DNA from 2 places in the Mesorhizobium sp. M8A.F.Ca.ET.208.01.1.1 genome. Region 1 is predicted to be linked to the other one. Evidence: predicted binding sites of a transcription regulator. Region 1 holds the regulator's gene; the other holds the start of a gene.
The links. Region 1 encodes PhoB, which activates phosphate uptake and scavenging genes when phosphate is short. Its sites were predicted from a motif close to TGTCATNNANCTGTCAT; they were not measured.
Positions count from the first base shown of each region.

Region 2: EN851_RS01025 (esterase-like activity of phytase family protein) is a predicted target of PhoB. The motif match lies at 5,457-5,473, and genes of this name have one in related genera.

Region 1 covers NZ_SRUT01000002.1:877,614-889,613, reverse strand. Annotated here, with positions in the region: gene pstA (phosphate ABC transporter permease PstA) at 1-809, shown strand, start outside; gene pstB (phosphate ABC transporter ATP-binding protein PstB) at 806-1,609, shown strand; gene phoU (phosphate signaling complex protein PhoU) at 1,635-2,342, shown strand; gene phoB (phosphate regulon transcriptional regulator PhoB) at 2,361-3,050, shown strand; gene EN851_RS14795 (ROK family protein) at 3,316-4,560, opposite strand; gene xylF (D-xylose ABC transporter substrate-binding protein) at 4,824-5,864, shown strand; gene EN851_RS14785 (sugar ABC transporter permease) at 6,006-7,358, shown strand; gene EN851_RS14780 (ATP-binding cassette domain-containing protein) at 7,369-8,193, shown strand; gene EN851_RS14775 (CHASE domain-containing protein) at 8,343-9,983, shown strand; gene EN851_RS14770 (YMGG-like glycine zipper-containing protein) at 10,120-10,365, opposite strand; gene EN851_RS14765 (hypothetical protein) at 10,449-10,775, opposite strand; gene EN851_RS36295 (hypothetical protein) at 10,881-11,057, opposite strand; gene EN851_RS14760 (sensor histidine kinase) at 11,190-12,000, opposite strand, start outside.
Region 2 covers NZ_SRUT01000001.1:209,446-221,445, reverse strand. Annotated here, with positions in the region: gene EN851_RS01050 (UvrD-helicase domain-containing protein) at 1-71, shown strand, start outside; gene EN851_RS01045 (hypothetical protein) at 111-425, opposite strand; gene EN851_RS01040 (DUF4239 domain-containing protein) at 481-1,236, opposite strand; gene EN851_RS01035 (trimethylamine methyltransferase family protein) at 1,326-2,879, opposite strand; gene EN851_RS01030 (FAD-dependent oxidoreductase) at 2,893-5,304, opposite strand; gene EN851_RS01025 (esterase-like activity of phytase family protein) at 5,586-7,055, shown strand; gene EN851_RS01015 (MATE family efflux transporter) at 7,376-8,836, shown strand; gene EN851_RS01010 (MFS transporter) at 8,867-10,075, opposite strand; gene EN851_RS01005 (SH3 domain-containing protein) at 10,267-10,695, opposite strand; gene EN851_RS01000 (TMEM175 family protein) at 10,936-11,511, shown strand; gene EN851_RS00995 (hypothetical protein) at 11,569-11,850, opposite strand; gene EN851_RS00990 (SDR family NAD(P)-dependent oxidoreductase) at 11,988-12,000, shown strand, end outside.

The DNA.
Region 1 (12,000 bases):
ATGGCGTGATGATGACGCTGTGCGTCGTCGCCGCCGGCATTGGCCTCGCCTGGCTGGCGCTTATCCTCGGCGCGCTGCTCTACAAGGGCCTGTCCGGCGTCTCGCTGGCCGTGTTCACCGAAATGACGCCTCCGCCCGGCGACGCCGGCGGCCTGCTCAATGCCATCTACGGCAGCGTGGTGATGACGATCATCGCCGTGATCGTCGGCACGCCGATCGGCGTGCTCGCCGGTACCTACATGGCCGAATACGGCCGCTTCTCCAAGCTCACCACCATCGTGCGCTTCATCAACGATATCCTGTTGTCGGCGCCATCGATCATCATCGGCCTGTTCGTCTACGAGCTGATGGTGCGGCCGATGGGACATTTCTCCGCCATTGCCGGCGCCGTTGCGCTGGCCATCCTGGTCATTCCGGTCGTGGTGCGCACCACCGAGGACATGCTCAACCTGGTGCCGAACGCGCTGCGTGAAGCCGGCACCGCGATCGGCGCGCCGCGCTGGGTGGTCATCAAATCTGTCGCTTACCGCGCCGCGCTCTCCGGCATCGTCACCGGCATATTGCTCGCCATCGCCCGCATCTCCGGCGAGACGGCGCCGCTGCTCTTCACCGCGCTCAACAACCAGTTCTGGTCGAGCAATCTCAACGCGCCGATGGCCAGCCTGCCTGTCACCATCTTCCAGTTCGCTCTCAGCCCCTATGAGGAATGGCAGCAACTGGCATGGACCGGCGCACTCATAATCACCCTGACGGTTCTCGGCCTGAGCATTTTCGCCCGCAGCCTTACCGGACGCAGAGAGGACAGATGAAACCGATGTTGTCCACCGAGTTGAACACGCCCGAAGTGGCCGTGGATAAGGCCAAGATCGAGGTCAAGAACCTCAACTTCTACTACGGCCAGTCGAAGGCGTTGAAGGATATCAGCCTGTCGCTGCCCGAGCGCAGCGTCACCGCCTTCATCGGCCCGTCGGGCTGCGGGAAGTCGACGCTGCTGCGCGTCTTCAACCGCATCTACGAGCTCTACCCGAAGCAGAGCGCCGACGGCCAGGTGCTGCTCGACGGCCAGAACATCCTCGACCGCTCGCAGGATCTCAATCTCCTGCGCACCAAGATCGGCATGGTGTTCCAGAAGCCGACGCCGTTCCCGATGTCGATCTACGAGAACATCGCTTTCGGCGTCCGTCTCTACGAGAAGATCAGCAAGTCCGAGATGGACGGCCGTGTCGAACAGGCGCTGAAGCGCGCGGCATTGTGGACCGAGGTCAAGGACAAGCTCAACGCCAGCGGCCTCAGCCTGTCGGGCGGCCAGCAGCAGCGTCTTTGCATCGCCCGCACCGTGGCGGTGAAGCCGGAAGTCATCCTGCTCGACGAACCAGCCTCGGCGCTCGATCCGCTGTCGACCGCCAAGATCGAGGAACTGATCGACGAGCTGCAGGCCGACTACACGATCGTCATCGTCACCCACAACATGCAGCAGGCGGCGCGCGTGTCGCGCCAGACGGCGTTCATGTATCTGGGCGAACTGGTCGAATTCGACAAGACCGAGAAGATCTTCACGTCGCCTCGCGAGAAGCGCACGCAGGACTACATCACCGGCCGCTTCGGCTGATATCACGCATACGAGGACCAGGATCATGGCCGAACACACAGTCGCAGCCTTCGATGAGGATCTCGGACAGATCAGCAGGCTGATCAGCGACATGGGCGATCTCGCCGGCACGATGGTCGGCGGCGCCACCAAGGCTCTGCTGAATTCCGACAACGCGCTGGCACAGCGCGTCGTCTCCGACGACGCCATCATGGATGCGCGCCAGCGCGAACTCGACGACCGCGCCATCACCCTGATCGCCAAGCGCCAGCCGATGGCCGACGATCTGCGTCATGTCGTCGGCTCGATCCGCATGGCGGGCGACCTCGAGCGCATCGGCGACCTTGCCAAGAACATCGCCAAGCGCGTCGGTTCCGTCGGCCTCACCGCGACGCCGCGCGACCTGTCGCACTCGATCGATTCCATGGCGCAGCTGGTGCTGATCCAGGTGCAGGGCGTGGTCGAGGAATATGCGGCCGGCGATGCCGCCGCCCTCGCCAAGCTCAGGAATGACGACGAACGCATCGACGTCAAATACACCTCGGTGTTCCGCGAACTGCTGACCTACATGATGGAGGATCCGCGCAACATCACGGCTTGCACGCATCTCTTGTTCTGCGCCAAGAATCTCGAGCGCATCGGCGACCATGTGACCAACATCGCCGAGAATGCGTATTATGTGCTGACCGGAACGCAACTGCCCGCCAATCGTCCGAAGCAGGACGAGACGGCGATGTCGGCGCCGGCGGCTTGACGATAGGATGATCTGCCAATGATCGCGCCACGCATCATGGTGGTGGAGGACGAGGAGCCGCTCGGCGTGCTCCTCCGCTACAATCTGGAATCGGAAGGCTACCAGGTCGAGGTGGTGCCGCGCGGCGACGAAGCCGAGATCCGCCTCCAGGAGAATGTGCCCGACCTCCTGGTGCTCGACTGGATGGTGCCGGCTGTTTCCGGCATCGAACTCTGTCGGCGCCTGCGAATGCGGCCCGAGACCGAGAGGTTGCCGATCATCATGCTGACGGCGCGCGGTGAGGAGAGCGACCGCGTGCGTGGCCTTTCGACCGGCGCCGACGACTATCTGGTCAAGCCGTTCTCGACGCCGGAATTCATGGCCCGGGTCAAGGCGCTGCTGCGTCGCGCCAAGCCGGAAGTGCTGTCCAGCGTGCTCAAGGTCGGCGACATCGTGCTCGACCGTGAATCGCACCGGGTCTATCGCAAGAAGAGCGAAATCCGGCTCGGACCGACCGAGTTCCGGCTGCTCGAATTCATGATGCGCCATCCCGGCCGGGTGTTCTCGCGCAGCCAGTTGCTCGACAATGTCTGGGGCGAGACGATCTATATCGACGAGCGCACGGTGGACGTGCATGTCGGCCGGCTGCGCAAGGCGGTCAACAATGGCCGCATGCCCGACGTCATCCGCACCATTCGCGGCGCGGGCTACGCGATCAGGGAAGACTAGGTCGAGGGCGGCTACGCCCCTGACTTCGTCATCCACGAGCGGAGCAAGGAGCGAAGCGACGCGGCGCAGACCCGAGGATCGATGCCGGGACCTCGACGCGTCGCCGCAGTGCAGAATTCTGCACCGTTGCACTCTACGATCGAGGTCACGGCATGGATCCCAGGGTCTCCGCGACGCCGCTTCGCGGCTGCTCCGCCCAGGGATCACGACCTTGAGGGCGCTCGGCCAACCTCCAGCATTGGTGGTGATTCACCGGAGCGTTCGCTCAGGCCACGCTCTTCCCAGCACTGCCTCTCGCCTGCACGCCCGGCGCGAAAATCTCCTGGTCGACGAAGGTCAAGGCGCGCATGGCGCAGCCTTCGCGAATGAGCGGCAGTTCGTTCGGCTCGGTGTCGAAGGAAATCGATTCCGAATGCTGGCCGCCGGCGGTCTGGGCGATGGCCTCGCGCAAGGCCGGCTCGATCAGATCGAAGGCGGCGGCACTGACACCGACCATGGCGACCGGCGCCGGGTCGATCAACGCGAACAGGCTGCCCAGCCCATAGCCCAGCGCCTCGCCCGCCTTGCGATAGGCTTCGCGCTCCGGTCCGTCTTTCTCCCTTGCCGTCGCGGCGAGTGTCCGCATCTGCGCGTCGCTGACATCGGCGACCGGTTCGGCGTCCTCGCCAAGCTGCCTGGCATTACGCCAGATGGCATAGTTGCCGGCGTAGGCCTCGACGCAGCCGCGCCGCCCGCAACGGCAGAGCGCGCCGCCCGGGCGATGGATCATGTGGCCGAATTCGCCGCCCGATGAATGGGTGCCGGTGAACAGTTCGCCCTTGAGCACCAGGCCCATGCCGATGCCGTGCGAGAGCAGGATGGCGATGAAGTCGTCGCGGTAGCGTTGAGGGTCGCGCCAGCGCAACGCCACCGCCATCATGTTGCAGTCGTTCTCCATGGTGGCGGGGATGCCGAATTCGGCTTCGAGTATGTCGGCGAAGGCAATGTCCGTCTGCGGCGTGATCGGCGACCACAGCATGGCACGCGCCTTGGTGTCGGTGATGCCCTGGATCGCCAGCGCGATGCGGGCAACACTGCGGATATCGAGATCGGGGTCCTCGATGCGGCGGCGCACTATTGCCGTGCATTCGCCGATCAGCGCCTCGCGCGACATGGTCAGCGTGTCCAGCCGGCGCTGCTCCTCGGCGACCACCTGGCCGGCATAATCGATGACGGCGACGGATAGGAAATTCAGCGACAGCACCACGGTCATCACAGCCGCGGCCTCGGGGTTGAGGCCGAGGCCAACCTGCGGCCGGCCACGTTTGAGTGAGCCGGCCTCGTTCGGCTTGCCTTCGGTCAGGATACCTTCGCCGATCAGGTCGGCGGATATCGCCGATATGGTCGAGTGGCTGAGGCCAGTGGTGGCGGCGATCTCGGTGCGCGAGGGCTGACCATCCCGGCGCACGGCTGCAATCACCATTGCGCGGTTGCGCCGGCGCAGATCGTCGTGGCGGATTCCCACCGACATGCTTTCCCTCCCGGTTGCCGCGGTTCTTGATCCCCCTCGAATACCTCCGGCAACAGGGTCAAACACTGGCAGAAGCGGCCGGTGCTGTCATTTATTTATTGCGAGGCTCGAAAAAAATTTCTGGCACCTCAAAATCCATCAGAATCGATGTTGACAGTGTTCTGGCGATGGACCAGTGTTTTTTCGAGGCTCGAAAAAATAGAGCCTTTGTGCCGGCCTTCGGGCCAGTTTGGTCGCGCCATACGCGGCGCAGGGAGGATATCATGAAGAGATTCACAGCCGCCATCCTGGCGGGTGTCGCCATGTCGCTGACACTGGTGTCGGTCGCGCAGGCGAAGGACAAGGTCATCGGCGTTTCCTGGTCCAACTTCCAGGAAGAGCGCTGGAAGACCGACGAGGCCGCCATGAAGAAGGCGATCGAGGCCGCGGGCGACAAGTACATTTCCGCCGATGCGCAGTCCAATCCCGGCAAGCAGCTGACCGATGTCGAGAGCCTGATTTCGCAGGGCGCCAATTCGCTGATCATCCTGGCGCAGGATGCCTCGGCCATCGGTCCGGCGGTGCAGAAAGCGCTCGACGAGGGCATTCCGGTCGTCGGCTATGACCGCCTGATCGAAAACAAGGACGTCTTCTACCTGACCTTCGACAACAAGGAAGTCGGCCGCATGCAGGCCCGCGAAGTGTTCAAGGTGAAGCCTGAAGGCAACTACGTCTTCATCAAGGGCTCGGGTGCCGACCCGAATGCCGACTTCCTGTTCTCGGGCTCGATGGAAGTGCTGAAGGAAGCCATCGACTCGGGCAAGATCAAGAATGTCGGCGAGGCCTATACGGACGGCTGGCTGCCCGCCAACGCCCAGAAGAACATGGAGCAGTTCCTCACCGCCAATGACAACAAGGTCGACGCGGTGGTCGCGGCCAATGACGGCACCGCCGGCGGCGTCGTCGCGGCGCTGACGGCGCAGGGGCTCGCCGGCACCGTGCCGGTCTCTGGCCAGGACGGCGACCATGCCGCGCTCAACCGCATCGCGCTCGGCACCCAGACCGTGTCGGTGTGGAAGGACGCGCGTGAACTCGGCAAGAACGCCGCCGAGATCGCCTCGCAGCTCGCCGACGGCAAGAAGATGACCGACATCGCCGGCGTGAAGGACTTCACGACGCCTGGCGGCAACACCGTCAAGTCGCTGTTCCTGACCCCGGTCGCCATCACCAAGGATAATCTCAACCTCGTCATCGACGCCGGCTGGATCAAGAAGGACGAAGTCTGCGCGGGCGTCGCCGCCGGCAGCGTTGCGGCCTGCAACTGAGTTTGACCGCTTGAAGAAATGAAGGCGCCGCGGCCCAAAGCCGCGGCGTTTTCTCAAAAAGATTTGTGTTTCCGCATCACGCGGATAGCTTCTAGGCTGGCTTCGGCATCCGCGTAGACGGCCAGCCGGTTGGAGGAAATCATGACCGATACGACGTCCAACCCGCAGGCCGATACCGCGCGCGCCTCGGAACTCGGCGCGGTCGCCCGGTTCCTGAAGGCGACCGAGATCGACACCCGCATGCTCGGCATGATCGGCGCCCTGCTGCTGATCTGGGTCGCGCTGCATGTGATTTCGAGCCTGCGTCTCGGCGTCAATCCGCTCGATTTCGACAGCCGCACGTTTCTCACGCCGCGCAATCTGTGGAACCTGTCGGTGCAGACGTCCGCGGTCGCCATCATGGCCTGTGGCATGGTGCTGGTCATCGTCATGCGCAACATCGACCTGTCCGTCGGTTCCGCCGAGGGCCTGATCGGCATGGTCATGGGTTTTGCGCAGGTGCATTTCCTGGTTCGGTTCGTGGGGCTTGAACTCGGCAACCCATGGATCTGGGTCCTGGCTCTGGTCATCGGCCTGGCGCTCGGCCTTTTGATCGGCGCCTTCCAGGGCTTCGTCATTGCCTATCTCGAAGTGCCGGCCTTCATCGTCACGCTGGGCGGCCTGCTGGTCTGGCGCGGCGCCGCCTGGTGGGTCACGTCAGGCCAGACGGTGGCACCGCTCGACGCCACCTTCCAGCTGATGGGTGGCGGCCCGGCCGGATCGATCGGCGCCACCTGGAGCTGGGTCGTGGGCATCGTCGCCTGCCTGGCCGTCGTGTTCGCGCTGTTCAACGGGCGCGTGCAGCGCAAGCGCTTCCGCTTCCCGCTGCGGCCGGTCTGGGCCGAGACGCTGCTCGGCGCCGTCACCTGCGCCGTCATCATGGGCGCGGTCTGGCTGGCCAACTCCTATCCATGGCCGATCGGCATCGTGAACCGCTACGCGGCCGCCAACAACATCACCGTACCCGAGGGCGGCCTGTTCATCGCCCACGGCATCGCGATACCGGTGCTGATGGCGGTCGCCGTCGGCCTGGTCATGACCTTCATCACCAACCGAACCCGTTTCGGCCGTTATGTCTTTGCCATAGGCGGCAATCCGGAAGCGGCCAATCTCGCCGGCATCAACACGCGCTGGATCACCATGAAGGTGTTCATGATCATGGGCGTGCTGGCCACGATCGCAGCCGCCATTTCGTCGGCCCGGCAGAACTCCTCCACCAATGTGCTTGGCACATTGGACGAGCTGCTCGTCATTGCCGCGGCCGTCATCGGCGGCACGTCGCTTGCCGGCGGCTCGGGAACGATCATCGGCGCCATGCTCGGCGCATTGCTGATGCAGTCGCTGCAGTCGGGCATGGTGCTGCTCGGCGTCGACTCGCCGCTGCAGAGCATCGTCGTCGGCGCCGTGCTGGTCATCGCGGTGTGGCTCGATACCGTCTATCGCAAGCGGGTTTAGGGATACGATCATGGCTGACAAAACCGCTCCCGCAACTGCCCCCGCAACCGCCCCCATGGGCACGCCGCTGGTCGACATGCGCAACATCTCGATCGCCTTCGGCGGCATCCGTGCCGTCGACGACGCGTCGATCGACCTTTTCCCGGGCGAGGTCGTAGCGCTGCTCGGCCACAACGGCGCCGGCAAGTCGACGCTGATCAAGATCCTGTCCGGTGCCTACAAGCGCGATGCCGGCCAGATCTTCGTCAATGGCGAGGAGGCAGCGATCTCCAACCCGCGCGACGCCAAGAAATACGGTATCGAGACGATCTACCAGACGCTGGCGCTGGCCGACAATGTCGATGCCGCCGCCAATCTGTTCCTCGGCCGCGAGCTGATGACCGCCTGGGGCACGCTCGACGACGTCGCCATGGAGGCCGAGGCGCGCAAGGTGATGGGGCGGCTCAATCCCCGCTTCCAGCGCTTTAAGGAGCCGGTGATCAAACTGTCAGGCGGACAGCGGCAGTCGGTGGCGATCGCACGCGCCATCCTGTTCAACGCCCGCATCCTGATCATGGACGAGCCGACGGCGGCACTCGGCCCCCAGGAAACGGCACAGGTCGGCGAACTGGTCAGGCAGCTCAAGTCCGACGGCATCGGCATTTTCCTGATCAGCCACGACATCCACGACGTGTTCGAGCTCGCCGACCGGGTTTGCGTGATGAAGAACGGCCAGGTGGTCGGCACGGCACGCACCACGGACGTCACCCAGGACGAAGTGCTGGGCATGATCATCCTGGGCAAATGTCCTCCAGGTGCCATACCGGGGCCGGGGGCGCTGAGGATCGCCGCCTGAGGCCGGCCGCAGGCCGGCCAGGCCGCTCGGGCACGCCCCGTTGCCGTTCACGTGATATGCCAGTGATCACGATGGCTTGGCCTGACCATTGTGTTGGCCCGGCGAGTTGCCCATAAAGGTCCTGTTTTGCTCATGGACCGCATCATCCGTTGAAGAAGCTTTTTCCAATCGTCGCGTTCATAGCCGTTGCATTGATCAGCATGACCATGGCGGGGTTCGCTTATTTCGCGACGCAGGAGGCCGCCCGCATTAAGTTCGAAGGGGCGGCCGATGACGCCCTCAACCGGATCGAGAGCCGCATCGACCTGCATCTGTCGCTGTTGCGCTCGACACAGGCCCTGTTCGATGCGCGCAACGGCGATATTTCCCAGAGCGAGTTCAAGGCCTTCTTCAAGGCGCTGGATATCGACAGCAATTTTGCCGGCCTGCGCGGCATCGGCTTCCTGCGGCTGGTCAAGACGGGCGACGAAGCCGCAGTGGAGCGCGACATCCTCCACGATTTCGGCGCCAGCCATCCGGTCTATCCGGATACGACGCAGCCCTGGCGCACGCCGATAGCCCTTTTCGAGCCGCTGGATCCGTCCAACCAGGCCAGCATCGGCTATGACATGTTCAGCGAGCCGGTGCGGCGCGTGGCGATCGAAAAGGCGATGGCCGACGACCAGCAGCATGCAAGCGGGCTGGTGCAGCTCGGCCAGGGCACGGGCGTCGCGCAGACCTTCACCGGGTTCCTGGTCTTCGTGCGGCTCAATGTAGAAACGGCGCCGGAGGTCATCAACGCATCGCGATCCTCGACCGCCGGCTTTCTCTATGCCGCCTTCCGGGCCCGGGACCTGTTCCAGATCGCGCTGAGCCGTGCGCCGCTGCTGCCGGTCAACACAGAGATTTACGACGGAGCGGTGAACGGCGACAATCTGTTGTTCCGCTCGGAGACGCCACCGGTTTCATCCCTGGGAGACCGGCTGCTGGTCACCCGCAAGATGACCGTGGCGGGGCGCCCTTGGACCGTTTTGTTCAGGCCGACCAGCGCCTTCTCGCAACCCTCGTCGCGCGCCATCCCCGTCATGCTGGGACTGTTCGGCCTGCTCCTGGCCGGTGCCATCGCGCTGGTGGCGCGCTACCAGGAGCGGGCCTATGACGCCGTATCGGCCTTGCATGAGACAACGGAAAAGAGCCTGCTCGAAAAGGACCTGATGCTGCAGGAGATGAAGCATCGCATCAAGAACTCGATCACCAGGGTGCTGGCGATCGCGCGGCAGACGGCGTCGCGGGCCACCGACGTCAATGAGTTCTCCGCTTCCTTCTCGGCCAGGCTGCAGGCGATGGCCGCCTCGCAGGATATGCTGACGCGCTCGCGCTGGCAGAAAGCCGACCTTGCCGATCTGCTGCGAATCGAGCTCGGCCAGGTGTTCGGCAAGGAACTGCCGGAGGGTCTCCTGTCAGGCCCGGAGGTGCTGCTCGACGAAACCACGACGCAGGCGCTTGGCCTGACCTTTCACGAACTCGCCACCAATGCGCTGAAATATGGTGAAGCCGGCAATTCCGCCAATTCCTCCAAGGGAGATTGGGCGCTGAAAGTGAACTGGTCGCTGGAAGGGCGTGGGCGCGAGCGGATGCTGGCGCTGAACTGGCGGGAAGTCGGGAAAAACAGGATCGAGGCGCCGGCCGTAACCGGATTCGGCACCAAACTGATCGACCTCAACGTCACGCGCGAATTGCGCGGCACGATCAAGCGCGATTTCCAGGCTGACGGCCTGAAGGTGGAAATCAGAATTCCGTTGGTCGGCTAAAATCCTGCCGGTCGCCAGCGTCGAACGCTAAGAAAATCCGGAGGCCGGACATGGCCCCCGGATCTGTATTCCATCAGAGCGGTTCAGCGTTTCATGGAATCGCCGAACAGCGCCTGGAAATGCTTCGATCGCTGAATTAGTTGCAGCGGGCCGTGTAGATCCGGCCGCGATGATCGCGATACTGGCAGTAGCCGTTGCGCAGGTTGCGAACCAGCAGGCCGGACCCGGCACCGACGGCCGCGCCGATCAGCGCGCCCTTGCCGCCGCCGACCAATCCGCCTACGCCCGCGCCGATCAAGCCGCCGCCGACGACGTCCTGCTCAGTCGTGGTGCAGCCGCTGACGGCAACCACCGCAACCATGGCAATAAGTATTTTCCGCATAGAGTCACTCCTCACTTGTGTCCACACTTTAGTAAGCTCCAACCGCCATTTAGCACGAAACGATGGCCTTTGCTGCTGCAAATTTATTGTTGGCTAAGGTGGTCTTTTTCTGGGCGGATCGTGTTCGATGCCATGACGAGGTTGGAAATCACCAACGAAGCGTCAAGGCTACCGTCTGGCCGCACCTTCCAGGCAATTTGATCGTAGTCGTCCTCCAGCGCGGGGTCGGCCGCGAGGCATTTGGCGACGATATGCTGCGCCTGTCCCTGTACGTCGCCCATCGCGAAGGGGCGCTCAGCGGTGCATTCGTCGGCTGTTGCAAAAACACTGACTGGGACCTGCAATTCCCGACATTCGGCCATCGAGTTCGAGCAACCGATCACCAGTAACAACGCGGCTATGTGTTCCATGACAGATGTTCCTCTGGCCGCAATAACGGCCAACATCGTCAAAAAGTTCCTGTCCTTCCAAGGGAGTTACGCGAATACTTGGATGACAACAGGGCAGGACCTAAGTCAGGTCGACTGCCAGACAACGACCAGCAACATTGTCACGGTCAAGGCAAGAAGGAGCCCCTTCGCCAAACCCTTATCTGCTCGAGGGGGTGTTTCTACGGAGGATTCGGCTTCCAGAAATTCGCCCATCGAAATACGTGCGGCTTGTTCCAGTCTGTTCATGTCGGCGACTGTCAAGACATCCTCCGGTATCGCGCTGCAAGCCTGCAAACAATGTCCGACGGCGGGGCAGGTTCCGGCGGTATCCGGGAAAACAGCATCCGCCCTTATGGTGAATAGCCGGTTAAGAATCGCTGCTTGCCGAGGCTCTCACTGCGTCTCGAAATTGCTGTGCGGAACGACAAGGCGATATTCGAGGTGGCCGCCGCCGATATTGAGGTCCGCGGTTCCGTTCAGGGATGCTGGCACCACCCGCTCCAAGGCGACGCTGCCGAATCGCTTTTGACCGCCGCGATCGTTGTCGGTCCCTATCGTTTCGGCCCATGTCAAAGACAGGGCTAACTCCCCCGTGGCGGCGGCGTCGAGGTTGGCGGTGACCTCGACGAAACCGTCAGGCCGGGACAGGGCGCCATAGCTGACGGAGTTGACGGCGAGTTCGTGCATCGCCAGGCCGATATGCAGCGCGGCGTTGGGATTGAGGTAGGGATTGGCGCCACGGAAGCGCAGGCTGTGCGATGGGTTCGCTCCGTAGCGGCCGACCTGGCTCGCCACCAGCTCATGAAGGGCTGCCCCTCGCCAGTTGGAGGATGTCACCAGATCCTGGGAGGACGCCAGCGACTGCAGCCGGCCGCGGAAGCGCGTCAGGAAGTCGCCGACGCCGTCGGAATAACGACCGGTCTGGGTCGCGATGCTCTGGATGATCGCCAGCAGGTTTTTCGAGCGGTGGCTGACTTCACGCAGCAGCGTCGTCAATGTCTGTTCGCGCCGCTTCTGCTCGGTCGTCTCGACCATGGTGGTGACGACGCCTTGTACATCGCCATCGTCGCCTCGGTCGGCATCGACCCAAATCTGAAACCAGCGGACGCCATTCTCGACCGGAACACTGATTTCAAGGCGCTGAGGATCGCCGGTCGCGACCACATCGTGCTTGGCGGCGCCGATGCGATCGGCCTGCGCCGTC
Region 2 (12,000 bases), on a different contig from region 1:
ACAAGCTGACCATCGACTTCGACAAGGCCGGCCAGAAACGCGTGCTGGACGGGTTTGTCGCGGCGGTGTGAGTTGGGGCCGTAGCTTTGACAAGAAGCCGGCGAAGCCGTTCAATCCACCTTCTTTTCGCCCCGCTCGCCGGCCTTCACGATATCCCCTGTCGTAAACAGGATTTCCTTCAGTTCCGCGCGCCAGTCGGTCTTCTGGCGCAGCAGGAATTCGAGGTCCATGCCGAAATGCTTGAACTCCTCGCTCTGCGCGTTCTTCATGATCGCCTTGGCTTGCGGGTCCTTCTCCACCGACATGCGCTGTTCGTACCAGCCGATCGCTTCCGCCTCCTCGATCAGCGAGGCGATCATGCGGGCGAAGGTGCGCACTTGCTGCGACAGTTCTTCCGGCGGTTCGTGATACTGGTCGAAACCCATGTCGTCCTCCATTGGCCATCCCGATGAATGTCTGGGGAATGCCGCCGGTTCCGCATCATCGCTGCAATTCCGCCAAGGCCCGCTCCAGCGGCGCCGACGAAATCTGGATCGGCCCGGAGAACGCCACATCCATGTCCAGGATCAGGTAGATCGCCCCGGCGATCAGCGCGGCCGAGACCATGAAGGTCGCGGCAGTGATCGCATTCCTCGGCGCCCTGAACCCGAAACTGGCGAAGATCAGCGCCAGCCACGTAACCAGCATGACGATCAGCGGCCAAGGGATCGTGCCCTCCGACTGCTCGATCAGCACCCAGCGCAGTTCCAGCACTTTCTGCAGCCGCTGACGGACGTCCTGCAAGACGGAGGCGCGCGCCGCGTCGGCCGGGGGCAGCGCGCTCAGCCGCGTGCCGATCTCCGTCAACAGATGTTCGGACAGCTCATTGCCGGCGGCAGGCGTCTCGTCGCCCTGCATGGCATCGGCCACCACCCCCTGCACATAGGCGACCAGCGGCTGGCGCACCGCGTCGGTTTGCGGTCCGTATTGGCGCAAGGTCCTGTCGAGCAGGATCAGCTCCGTCGCATAGGCATGCACATTGTGATCGATCGATTCGAAGGTGTTCTTGGCCGAGTTGATCATCAGCCCAAGCATCAGCGAGGTCATCACTCCGAACAGATTGGCGGCGAGCCGGACCACGGCATTCGTATCGTCGTCGCGATGCCTGACCGGCATCCTGGGCCACACGGCCATGGCGGCGAAAGCTGCCCCCGCCAGGCACAGGAAGATCACCGTTGCGATTAAAGTTTCGCGCATGCCGCTCATTTCTGCACGAGACGCGCGGATTGCCAATGGCTGCTGGAATTGAGCCAGCTTCAGACCTCTTGGTGCGCGTTTGCCGGCCTTCAGGAAACCGGTGCCGCTCCACCTTCTTCGGTGCGCCGGGCGATGAACGCGTCGAGCACGCCTGACGTGGCGGCGGCCGAAGCGGGCGGCTCGAAATCGGCCAGGATGCGCTTCCAGATGCCGGTGGCGCGTTCGGTGGCGTTCTTCGAACCGCTTTGCGTCCAGTTGCCGAAATTCGACCAGTCGGCCACCAGCGGTTCATAGAAGGCGGTGCGGTAGCGCGCCATCGTATGGCCAGCCGAGAAAAAGTGGCCGCCCGGCTGCACTTCGGCTATCGCCTCGAAGCCAATTGCGTCGTCGTCGCCGGGCGTCGCGGCGCAGAGTTCGGCGACAGTCTGCAGCGCCTCGATATCGGTAACCAGCTTTTCAAGGGAAACACTCAAGCCCCCTTCCAGCCAGCCGGCCGCATGGATGCAGACGGTGGCGCCCGACAGCACCGAGCCCCAAAGCGCGAACTGCGTCTCGTGCGCGGCTTGCGCGTCCGAAATGTTGGCCGCGCTGCCGCCGCCCGAGCGCCATGGCAGACCGGTGAAGCGCGCCAGTTGGCCCGCGCCCAGTGTGGCCTTGATATGCTCCGGCGTGCCGAACGCCGGTGCGCCCGATTTCATGTCGACATTGGAGGAGAAGGAACCGTAGACCACCGGCGCGCCCGGCCGCACGATCTGCGCCAGCGTCAGCCCGGCCAGCGCTTCGGCATGCTGCAGCGTCAGGGCGCCGGCCACCGTGATCGGCGCCATCGCACCGGCCAGGCAGAACGGCGTGATGATCAGCACCTGCCCCGCCTTGGCAAAATCGATGATGCCTTGCGCCATCGGGATGTCGAGCTGGCGCGGCGAGTTGGTGTTGATGACGGTGTAGCAATGCGCGCCGGAGTGGAACTCGTCTTCGGACAGCCCGCGGGTCAGCCTGATCATCTCGAAACTGTCATCGACCTGCGGCGTGCCGCGTGCGAACACGAACGGGAATTTGTCCGACAGGGTCAGCTGCGCCCGGTTGACGGCATAGTGGCGAAAACGGTTGTCGATGTCCTGCGGCTCGATGCACGGCCCCAGCATGTGCAAGACATCGAAATGCTGCACCAGCTTGATGAGCTCCTCGAAAGCGACCAGCGTTCCGGGTCGCCGGCCGCGGTCGAGATCGGTGACATTGGGCGCGCCGGAGCCCGCCAGGAATGTCATCGAACCCAGTTCGAGCAACAGATCGCGAGCACGCGCGCCTGCATTGGCGTGGATCGATCGCGGCGCCGAGGCCAAGGCTGCCATCACCATGTCGCGGCCGATGCGCACCATGTCGGTCTCGGGATCGACCAGCGCGCCGGCGCGGGCGAGCACTTCGCGCGCCTGCGGCAGCAGCACCTTGATGCCGAGCTCTTCCAGCACCCGCAGCGCCGTGTCGTGGATCGACGCCACCTGGTCGTCGGAAAAGATCGGCTGCGGGAGGAATGGATTCTTCAGCGACCGGTAATTGGGCTTGCGGCTGGATTCGCTGCCCGCCTCGCCGGTGCGTCCGCGCCGGCGTTCGCGCCTGCTGTCTCGTGCCGCCTCATCGATCATCGGAAGTTCCTCCTCATTGCCGCATCGCCTTGCCCTGGGGATCATAGGGCGAGGCAGAGATGACCCGCGCAGGCCGTTCGACGCCGACAATGTGTACCGAAAGCGCCGTCCCCTCCCCGGCGAAATCGTCGTCCACCAACGCCAGCGCGACGCTCTTGCCGATCGTGTAGCCAAATCCGCCGGAGGTGACGAAGCCGACGCGCCGGCCGCCATGCCAGACCGGCTCGAAGCCGCTGGCATCGGCATCGACGGCGTCGATCTCCAGCGTCACGATCCGCTGCGCGGCGCCGGCGTCTCGTTCCTTCAGCGCCGCGTCGCGGCCGACGAAATCGCCCTTGTCGAAGGCGATGAAACGATCGAGCCCGGTCTGGCCGGGCGTGTAGCCCTGCGTGAATTCGCGCGACCAGATGCCGAAGCTCTTCTCCAGCCTGAGCGCATTGAGCGCGTAATAGCCGATCTCGGCCAGGCCGAGGTCCTCGCCGGCGGCAAGCAGCGTTTCGCGCAATGTGGCGTGCATGGTCATGGGGCAGCTGATCTCGAAGCCTAGTTCGCCGGCGATGGAGAGACGGGCAACCCGCGTGTGCACCATGCCGACATCGAACGCGCCGCAGGCCATGAACGGCAGCGCCTTGCCCGACACGTCCTGATGCGTCGTTCGTTCCAGGATCTTGCGCGCATTCGGTCCGGTCAGCAGGAAGCCGCTCATGGCATCCGAAATGTCGGTGACCGTGACGCCCTCTCGCGCCTGTCTCTCGAACCAGCGCAGGTGGAACTCCCGGAGATAATAGGAGCCCATCAGCCAATAGTCGCCGCCGCCCCAGTTGATGACGGTCAGATCGCCCTTCAACCGCCCGTCCGGCCCGAGCATGGGCGCCAGCCGCGCCTGGCCGGCTTTCGGCAGCCGGCAGGCGAGCAGCCGGTCGAGCCACGCCTCGGCGCCCGGCCCTGAAATCGCGTAGCGCGAATAGGCCGAGATATCGATGAGGCCGGCGGCACGGCGCACCTGCAGCGCTTCGTCGCCGACGATGTCGAAGGCGTTGGAGCGCTTGAGCGTCGTGTTCTCGCAAAAACCCATCGGCGCGAAATAGGCCGGGATTTCCAGCCCCCAGGAGGCCGTCCATTCGCAGCCGGCAGCAGCCATCCCGTCATAGGCGCCCGGGCGCTTCAAAGGCCGGCCCGCCGGCAATCGCTCATTGGGAAAGGTCATGACGAAGCGGCGTGAATAGAACTGGCGTGTCGTCTGCCTGAGATATTCGCGGTTGGCGGCGAAGGCGCCGTAGCGGGCGATGTCCATGCCGAAGATGTCGGCCTGCGGCTCGCCGTAAATCATCCACTCGGCCAGCGACTTGCCGACGCCGCCGCCCTGGCTGAAGCCGGCCATGACGCCGCAGGCGACCCAGTAATTTTTCACGCCGCGCACCGGCCCGACGATCGGATTGCCATCGGGGGTGAAGGTGAAGGCGCCATTGACCCATTTGCGGATGCCGGCCGTCGCCAGGCAGGGAAAGCGTTCATGCGCCTTGGCGAGTTCCGGGCTGATGCGGTCGATGTCTTCCGGAATCAGCTCGATGCCATAGTCCCATGGCGCGCCGTCCATGTTCCAGTGCTTCGGGTTCTGCTCGTAAACGCCGAGCAGCACGCCCTTGCGCTCCTGGCGCAGGTAGGAGAAGCCGTCGAGATCGACGGCGATTCCGATCTCCCGGTCGAGCGCCGCGATCTCGGGAATGTCCTCGGTGACGAAATAGTGATGCTCCATCGGCGTCACCGGCAGGTCTACGCCGGCCATGCGGCCGACCTGCTTGGCCCACAACCCGCCGGCGTTGACGACATGCTCGGCAACGATGGTGCCCTGCTCGGTGACGACATCCCACTGGCCGTCGGTGCGCGCCTTCAGCTCGACCACGCGGTTACGCAGGATGACATCGGCGCCACGCTTCTTGGCAGCACCCGCATAGGCATGCGTCGTGCCGTAGGGATCGAGATGACCTTCGTTGGAATCGTGCAGGCCGCCGAGCACGCCGGTGACGTCGACGATCGGGCAGATCGCCTTGATCTCGTCGGGCGTAACCAGCCGGGCGGTCTCAATGCCAACCGATTGGAACACCGCCCACGCCGATTTCAGCCACTCCCAGCGCGCCGGATCACTGGCGATGTTGACGCCGCCGGTCATGTGCAGCCCGATATCCCAGCCGGATTCGGCCTCGATCTCGCGGTAGAGGTTGATGGTGTAGTCCTGCAGCGCAGCGACATTGGGATCGGCGTTGAGCGCATGGAAACCGGCCGCCGCGTGCCAGGTCGAGCCGGCGGTCAGTTCGGCGCGCTCGATCAGCGCCACATCGCTCCAGCCGAACCGCGTCAGGTGGTAGAGCACCGAGGCGCCCACCACGCCACCCCCAATGACAACTGCGCGGTAGTGCGACTTCAAGGCTTCCCTCCCGGTCTGTCAGAGGCAGCACCATATACGCGCTGTACATAAGTGTCTAGTACGCTGAATACTGCAGATGGACGGTCAACAATCTCATGCCGTCCAGCGTTTTCATCGGCACTTGGAGATCGCCGCTGGTCGGCGTCGCGCACTGTCACGCAAGCATCATGTTGACGCCTTAGATCGCTTTCGGGGAGGCATGCGCGGCATCATCGATGCGGCACCTCTTTCCGTTTGTCCTTCGGCCGCTCCGGCATGCTTCGTCACAAAGAGGATTGTCCATGAAACACCTGCACCGAACCGCCTCGCTCGGCGTCGCGCTGGCCTTGTTCACCGCTCTCACCCCGGCGCTTGCCGACGGCGTGGCCTACGTCAACAAGGGCCTGGTCGGCGTCGGCCGCATCCCGGCCGACCAGCGCGACAAGTTCGGCGAGACCTTCGGCTCGGGCTCCGGCATGGCGATCGACACATCCGGCTGGACGCATGATGCGGGCACCTACAAGGGATCGCTCTGGCTCCTGCCCGACCGTGGCTACAATGTCGCCGGCACCACCGACTACCGGCCGCGTCTCAACACCATCGGCATCGAGTTCACGCCTGTCGCGCCGGGCGCTGCTCCCGCCGCCGGCCAGGAGCAGAAGGGCGTCAAGGCGACGCTTGCCGACACGATGCTTCTTACTGACGACAAGGGCGCCGATGCCACCGGGCTCGATCCGCTGTCGGATGTGCGCCCGGCCGCCGGCGACATGCCGATGCTGCCCGTCGCCACCAACGGCAAGCTCGCTCTCGACAATGAGGCCATCGTGCGGCTGCCCGACGGTTCGATGTTCATCTCCGACGAGTACGGCCCCAACATCTACAGGTTCTCCGCGCAAGGCCGCCTGATGTCGGCGACCCAGCCGCCGGCGGCCCTCGTTCCGATGCGCAAGGGGACACCGAACTTCTCCTCCGACAATCCCGGCCCGGGCGCCGCCGACCCCGATCCGAAGGATCCCGAAACCGGACGCCAGAACAACCAGGGCCTCGAAGGCATGGCGATGACGCCGGACGGCAAGTTCCTGATCGCCGTGCTGCAGTCGGCTCCGAGGCAGGATGGCGGCGATTCACCCTCGACACGGCAGAACACCCGGGCGCTGGTCTATGATGCCTCCGACCTCGCCCATCTGAAGCTCGCGCATGAATATGTCGTGCCGCTGCCGGTGTTCAAGGATGCCAAGGGCAAGACCAAGGTCGCCGCGCAAAGCGAGATCGTGGCGCTTTCGGACACGTCCTTCCTGATGCTGGCGCGCGACAGCGGCAACGGCCAGGGCCTGAAGAAGGGTGACGCGTCACTCTACCGCCAGATCAACATCGTCGACCTGTCCGGCGCGACCGACATCGCCAGCGGGCCTTTCGATGCCGCCGACAAGCCGGTCGCGCCCAAGGGCGTGCTCGACCCGTCGGTGACGCCGGCCAAGCTGACACCGTTCATCGACATCAACGACGCCGCTGAGCTTGGCCGCTTCGGCCTGCACAATGGTGGGGCGAAGGACCACAATGAGCTCTCGGAAAAGTGGGAAGCGATGTCGGTCGCCAGCGTCCTCGATCCGAAGCTGCCCGACGACTATTTCCTGTTCGTCGGCAACGACAATGACTTCCTCGCCCAGGACGGCTTCCAGGTCGGCGCCCCCTACAAGGCCGATGACGGCGCCGATGTCGACACCATGTTCCTGGTCTATCGGGTGACGCTGCCGGGTCTCGGCAAGAAGTAACGATCACCGCACAAGCGGGCGCGCCTGGCGCGTCCGCCTGAGCAGGTCGTGAAGGCAGTTACTTCAAGAACTCGGCGTCCTTCGGCACGCCCGCATCGATCGGCTTGGCCGTCCTGCTCGACACGGCCATGATCTTGCCGGCGGCCGACAGGTTGGGCCGCACGAAGACCTGGGCGGGCTCCGTTGACCCGGCTGTCGAGGTCGATGATGTCCCATCATGGCGCGAACGCCTTGGACCGTCCGCCTACATCGACCTGTCCGGTTGAATCTGCGATCATCGCGCACCGGACTCGAGATAGGCCTTAGCCATGGACGAAAAAATGCCCGCGCGTCGGCGCACCGGCGACCTGACCAGCGGCCCGATCCCGCGCACGCTGCTGCTGTTCGCCCTGCCGGTGCTCGGCTCCAATGTGCTGCAATCGCTGAACGGCTCGGTCAATGCCGTCTGGGTGGGCCGATTCCTCGGCGAATCGGCGCTGACCGCGACCTCCAACGCCAACCTCGTTCTGTTCCTGATCCTCGGCACGGTGTTCGGCATCGGCATGGCGGCCACCATCCTGGTGGCGCAGTCGGTCGGCGCCCGCGACCTGCCGGAGGCGCGCCGCATCGTCGGCACCAGTGCCACCTTCTTCTTCCTCGTTTCGGTGGTCTTCGCGGTCTGCGGCTGGATCTGGGTCGATACCATCCTGGGCGCGCTTGGCACGCCGGCCGACGCCTTGCCGCTGGCGCGCTCCTACCTGCGCATCATCTTCGTCGCCGTGCCGATGATGAACCTTCTGTCCTTCGTCATGACCGTGCTGCGCGGTGCCGGAGATTCCCGCACGCCCTTCATCTTCATGGCGCTGGCGGTGGTGCTCGACATTGTGCTCAATCCCCTGCTCATCCGCGGCATCGGCCCGTTTCCCGAACTCGGCATCGCCGGTTCCGCCACCTCGACGCTGATCGGCCAGACCGTGAGCGTCATCGCCATCCTAGTCGTGCTCTACGCGCGCAAGCATCCGTTGCGGCTGGCCGGCGCCAATCTCGCTCTGCTGCGCCCCGATCCGGCGCTGCTGCGCATCGTCGTCTTCAAGGGCGTGCCGATGGGCCTGCAGATGATCGTCATCTCGGCGGCGGCGCTGACGGTGATGGGCATCGTCAACTCCTATGGTTCGCAGGTTGCCGCCGCCTACGGCATCGCCGCGCAGCTCTGGACCTACATCCAGATGCCGGCACTCGCCATCGGCGCCGCGGTCTCTTCGATGGCGGCGCAGAATGTCGGCGCGGGCCGCTGGGACCGGATCGGCCGCGTTGCCGCCTCCGGCGTCGGCTTCAATCTCGTCCTGACCGGCGCCCTCGTCGCGCTGCTATGGGTCTTCGACCGCTCGATCCTGGGCCTGTTCCTGAGCAGTGACAGCGCCGCCATCGATATCGCCGCCCACATCAACACCGTCGCATCCTGGTCGTTCGTCCTGTTCGGCATCACCATCGTCGTGTTCGCCACGGTGCGCGCCACGGGGGCCGTGATGCCGCCGCTGATCATCCTGGTGATTTCGGTGCTCATCGTGCGCACCGGCTTCGCCTATTACATGCGCGGCGTGATCGGCGAGGAAGCACTGTGGTGGAGTTTCCCGGCCGGTTCGATCGCCTCGCTGGTCCTGGCCGCGGCCTACTACCGCTTCGGCGGCTGGCGCAGCTTGCACATGATCGAGAACAGGCCGGCTGCCGGCGAACCGCCCGACACCGGCCTTGGCATGCCGCGCCAGCGCGCGAACATGACGCCTGAAACGCCGCACGGCTGAAGCACGGCTGCCGGCCAGTTGACGGCTGTCTCAGCGTCTTTGCCTGAGCCCGAAGGCAAGCGCCACCAGCGCGAACACGATGATCATGACCGCGAAGGCCAGGCTCGCCGCGACAGGGTTGGCATAGGTCGACACGACGCCGATGCCGATGACAGGCAGGGCGTTGCCGACAAAGCAGCAGACGAAGAAGCTGGACACCACTTCGGCACGGCGATCCTGCGGCGCGATCTCGTTCACCACCTGCAGGCCGCCCCGGTAGCCAAGGGCGGCCACGACACCGCAGCAGGCCGTCGCCACGATCATCAATGCCATCGAGGCCAGCATCTGCGCCGCCACCACCAGCAGCACGCTTGGGATCATCGAGGCCAGGGCGGCCAGCATGGCCTTGCTGCTCTGCACACGCATCAGCGCCACGATGCTGGCCGCCGCGACGATCGCCAGTTCAAAGAACAGAGCGCCGGCAACGGCATGGTTTGCCTCGTGCAGCTGCTGCGCCAGGATGCTCGGCGCCAACGCGGCATAGAAGCCGACCAACGCCATCGCGCCGAAACCGGTCACCGCCGGCGCGACGAAGCGCGTGCGTATCTTCTCAGGCACGGAGAGGTGCGGCCGCATCGAAATCCGCCCAAGGCCACCCGGTTTCGCCACGGTTTCACGGGTGCGCCAGACCAGGACCGCCACCACCGCGAGCGCCATGAGATAGACGATGAAGACCAGCCGCAGCGGCCAGGGCTCGTATTGAGCCAACAGGCCCGATATCAGCGACCCGAAACCGAGACCGAGGAAGTTGGTGCTGGTGGTGATGATGCTGGCACGTGATTTGTCGGCGGCCGGCAGAAGCTCGGCAATCCAGGCGGTCCCGGTCCCCGCGCCGATGCCGATACCAAGCCCGCTCAGGATGCGTGCCACGTCGAGCGACACGACATTTCCGGCGAACAGGAAGATAAGCGCGCTGACAATGGCCACAATCATCGCCGCCAGCGCTGCTGGCCGGCGTCCGACCACGTCCGACACGCCACCGAACACCAGCAAGGCGCCGAGATTGCCGACGACATAGACCGCGTAAATCAGCGTCAGAGTGATCTGCGAAAAGCCGAATTGCTGCTTGTAGATGATATAGAGAGGCGTCAGCACCGTGCTGCCGGCAAACAGCACCGCGATCATCGCCGCGACAGCCGGGATCGCGAGGACGTCGCCGCTGGCCTCGTTCTGGGTCTGCGCCAAATCGCGAAAGGCCATGGCCAACCTCGTCACCAGTTTCAGGGATCGCGACGTTAACGCGCCCTTACGACAGGCGTTCCGGTGAACGGCCACGCTCCTGACACCACGGTGGGCCTTGCCCCACCAGGCCCATTGCCAAAAACGCTGATCGGGGCCAGCGGCCCCGATCAGTCACGGCATCCCTTCGTGCCGTATTGGATGCAAGCGGTCTATTTGCAGGAAACCGGGCCTACTTGCAGGGAAAGCCGGGCGCGATCTTGCATTTGCCGGGACGCGGCTTGTGCGGCGGGCGGTGGTGCGGAGGACGGTGATGAGGCCGATGGTGCCAGTGCGGCGGCCGATGCGGCGGGCGCACGATGATGACCGGCGGATGCACGACATGGGTCCGCGAGAGATAGCCGGAACTGGCCCAGCCGCTGACAACCGCCGCCATGGATCCTGCACCAGCCAGGCTGGCAGCCGGTCACGTCGACCCTGAAGCCGGCCGGCAGCGTCCCGACCTTGGCGTATCCCGCGCCAGGCCCGGTGCGCACGTTGAGGCTGGTCGTGGTATGGGCGCCGTAGGCGAAGGCGGCGGCGGACGTCCCCAAGACGGCGGCCAGAATGGTCGCTATCGCAAGCAGAAATCGAAGTTTCATCAGTCCCTCCATTCGGTCGCCGGCCGTTCGACTGCTTCGGCCGGGACTGCATCGCAAGGGGAGAGGCAGCGCCAAGAAAAGTCAACAAGTGGCCAACGCCAACCACCACGATCACCGGTCCGGGCGTATGGTTTCCCCTGATATAGTTGAGGATTTTTTCGTGCGCCGTTTATCGGCGCGCCAACATCCGCTAACGATTTACTATCTTTCGGCAATTCGTCGCGGACCGAGGCAGTGATCATGGGCAAAGGCAGGGTCGAGGCATTCACCGACGGTGTGGTGGCGATCATCATCACCATCATGGTGCTGGACCTGAAGGTACCGGAGGGCGAGGATTTTTCGGCCCTGCTGCCGCAGTGGCCGATCTTCCTGTGCTACGTGCTCTCCTTCATCAATGTCGGCATCTACTGGAACAATCTGCACAACATGTTCCACACCGTGCAGCGTGTCGACGGCCACGTGCTGTGGGCGAACCTGCATCTGCTGTTCTGGTTATCCCTAATGCCGGTGACGACCGCCTTCATGGGCGAGAACCATTTCGCCACGGTGCCGGTCGCGGTCTACGGTTTCGACCTTGTAATGTGTGCAACCGCCTACAGCATGCTGGTGATTGCACTGCATCGGCTGCATGGGCCGGATACCGGATTCGCCAAGGCCATCGGTCGCGACCGCAAGGGAAGGATTTCGCTTGCCGTCTACGTAGCGGCCGTTGGGCTGACCTTCCTCGACCGGTGGATCGGCGTGGCGCTCTATGTTGCCGTCGCCCTGGTTTGGCTGGTGCCGGACACCCGCTTTGCACGGGTATTGGAAAAATAGCTTCTTTGTCCGGCGCAATTCCTGAGGGAAAACCACCTCACACTTTCCTGGACTTGCTTAACCGCGCATCGCTTTCAGCTTCTCCGCCACGGAAGCGGCAAGGTCGGCGTAGCGCTCTTCCAGCCGCTCCGCCGCCTTGATGATCGAGAAATCATGGCCGAACTTCTCCAGCGCCATGCGCAGTTTCTCGACGAACTCCGCTTGCTTTTCCAGTGCGGAGAACAAGGTTTTCACCTGAGCTTCGCTGATATCCGGGTTGGCCAGCATCTGTGGCACCTCGCGTCCCATCTGGTCGCCGGTGGCGGTCTGCTCCTTCAGAATTGCAACCCAATCCGTCAATCGGAAATCTCCCTTTTGGCGTCACAGCATGCGCAGCCACGACCGGACTGGTCAACCCGACGAGCCCCCACAAAGGCTTGCACAAGCCCGTTCCGGCGCTAAGTTCGGCGCCGTTCGAAAAAAGGAAACCACCGCCGATGATCCCCGACG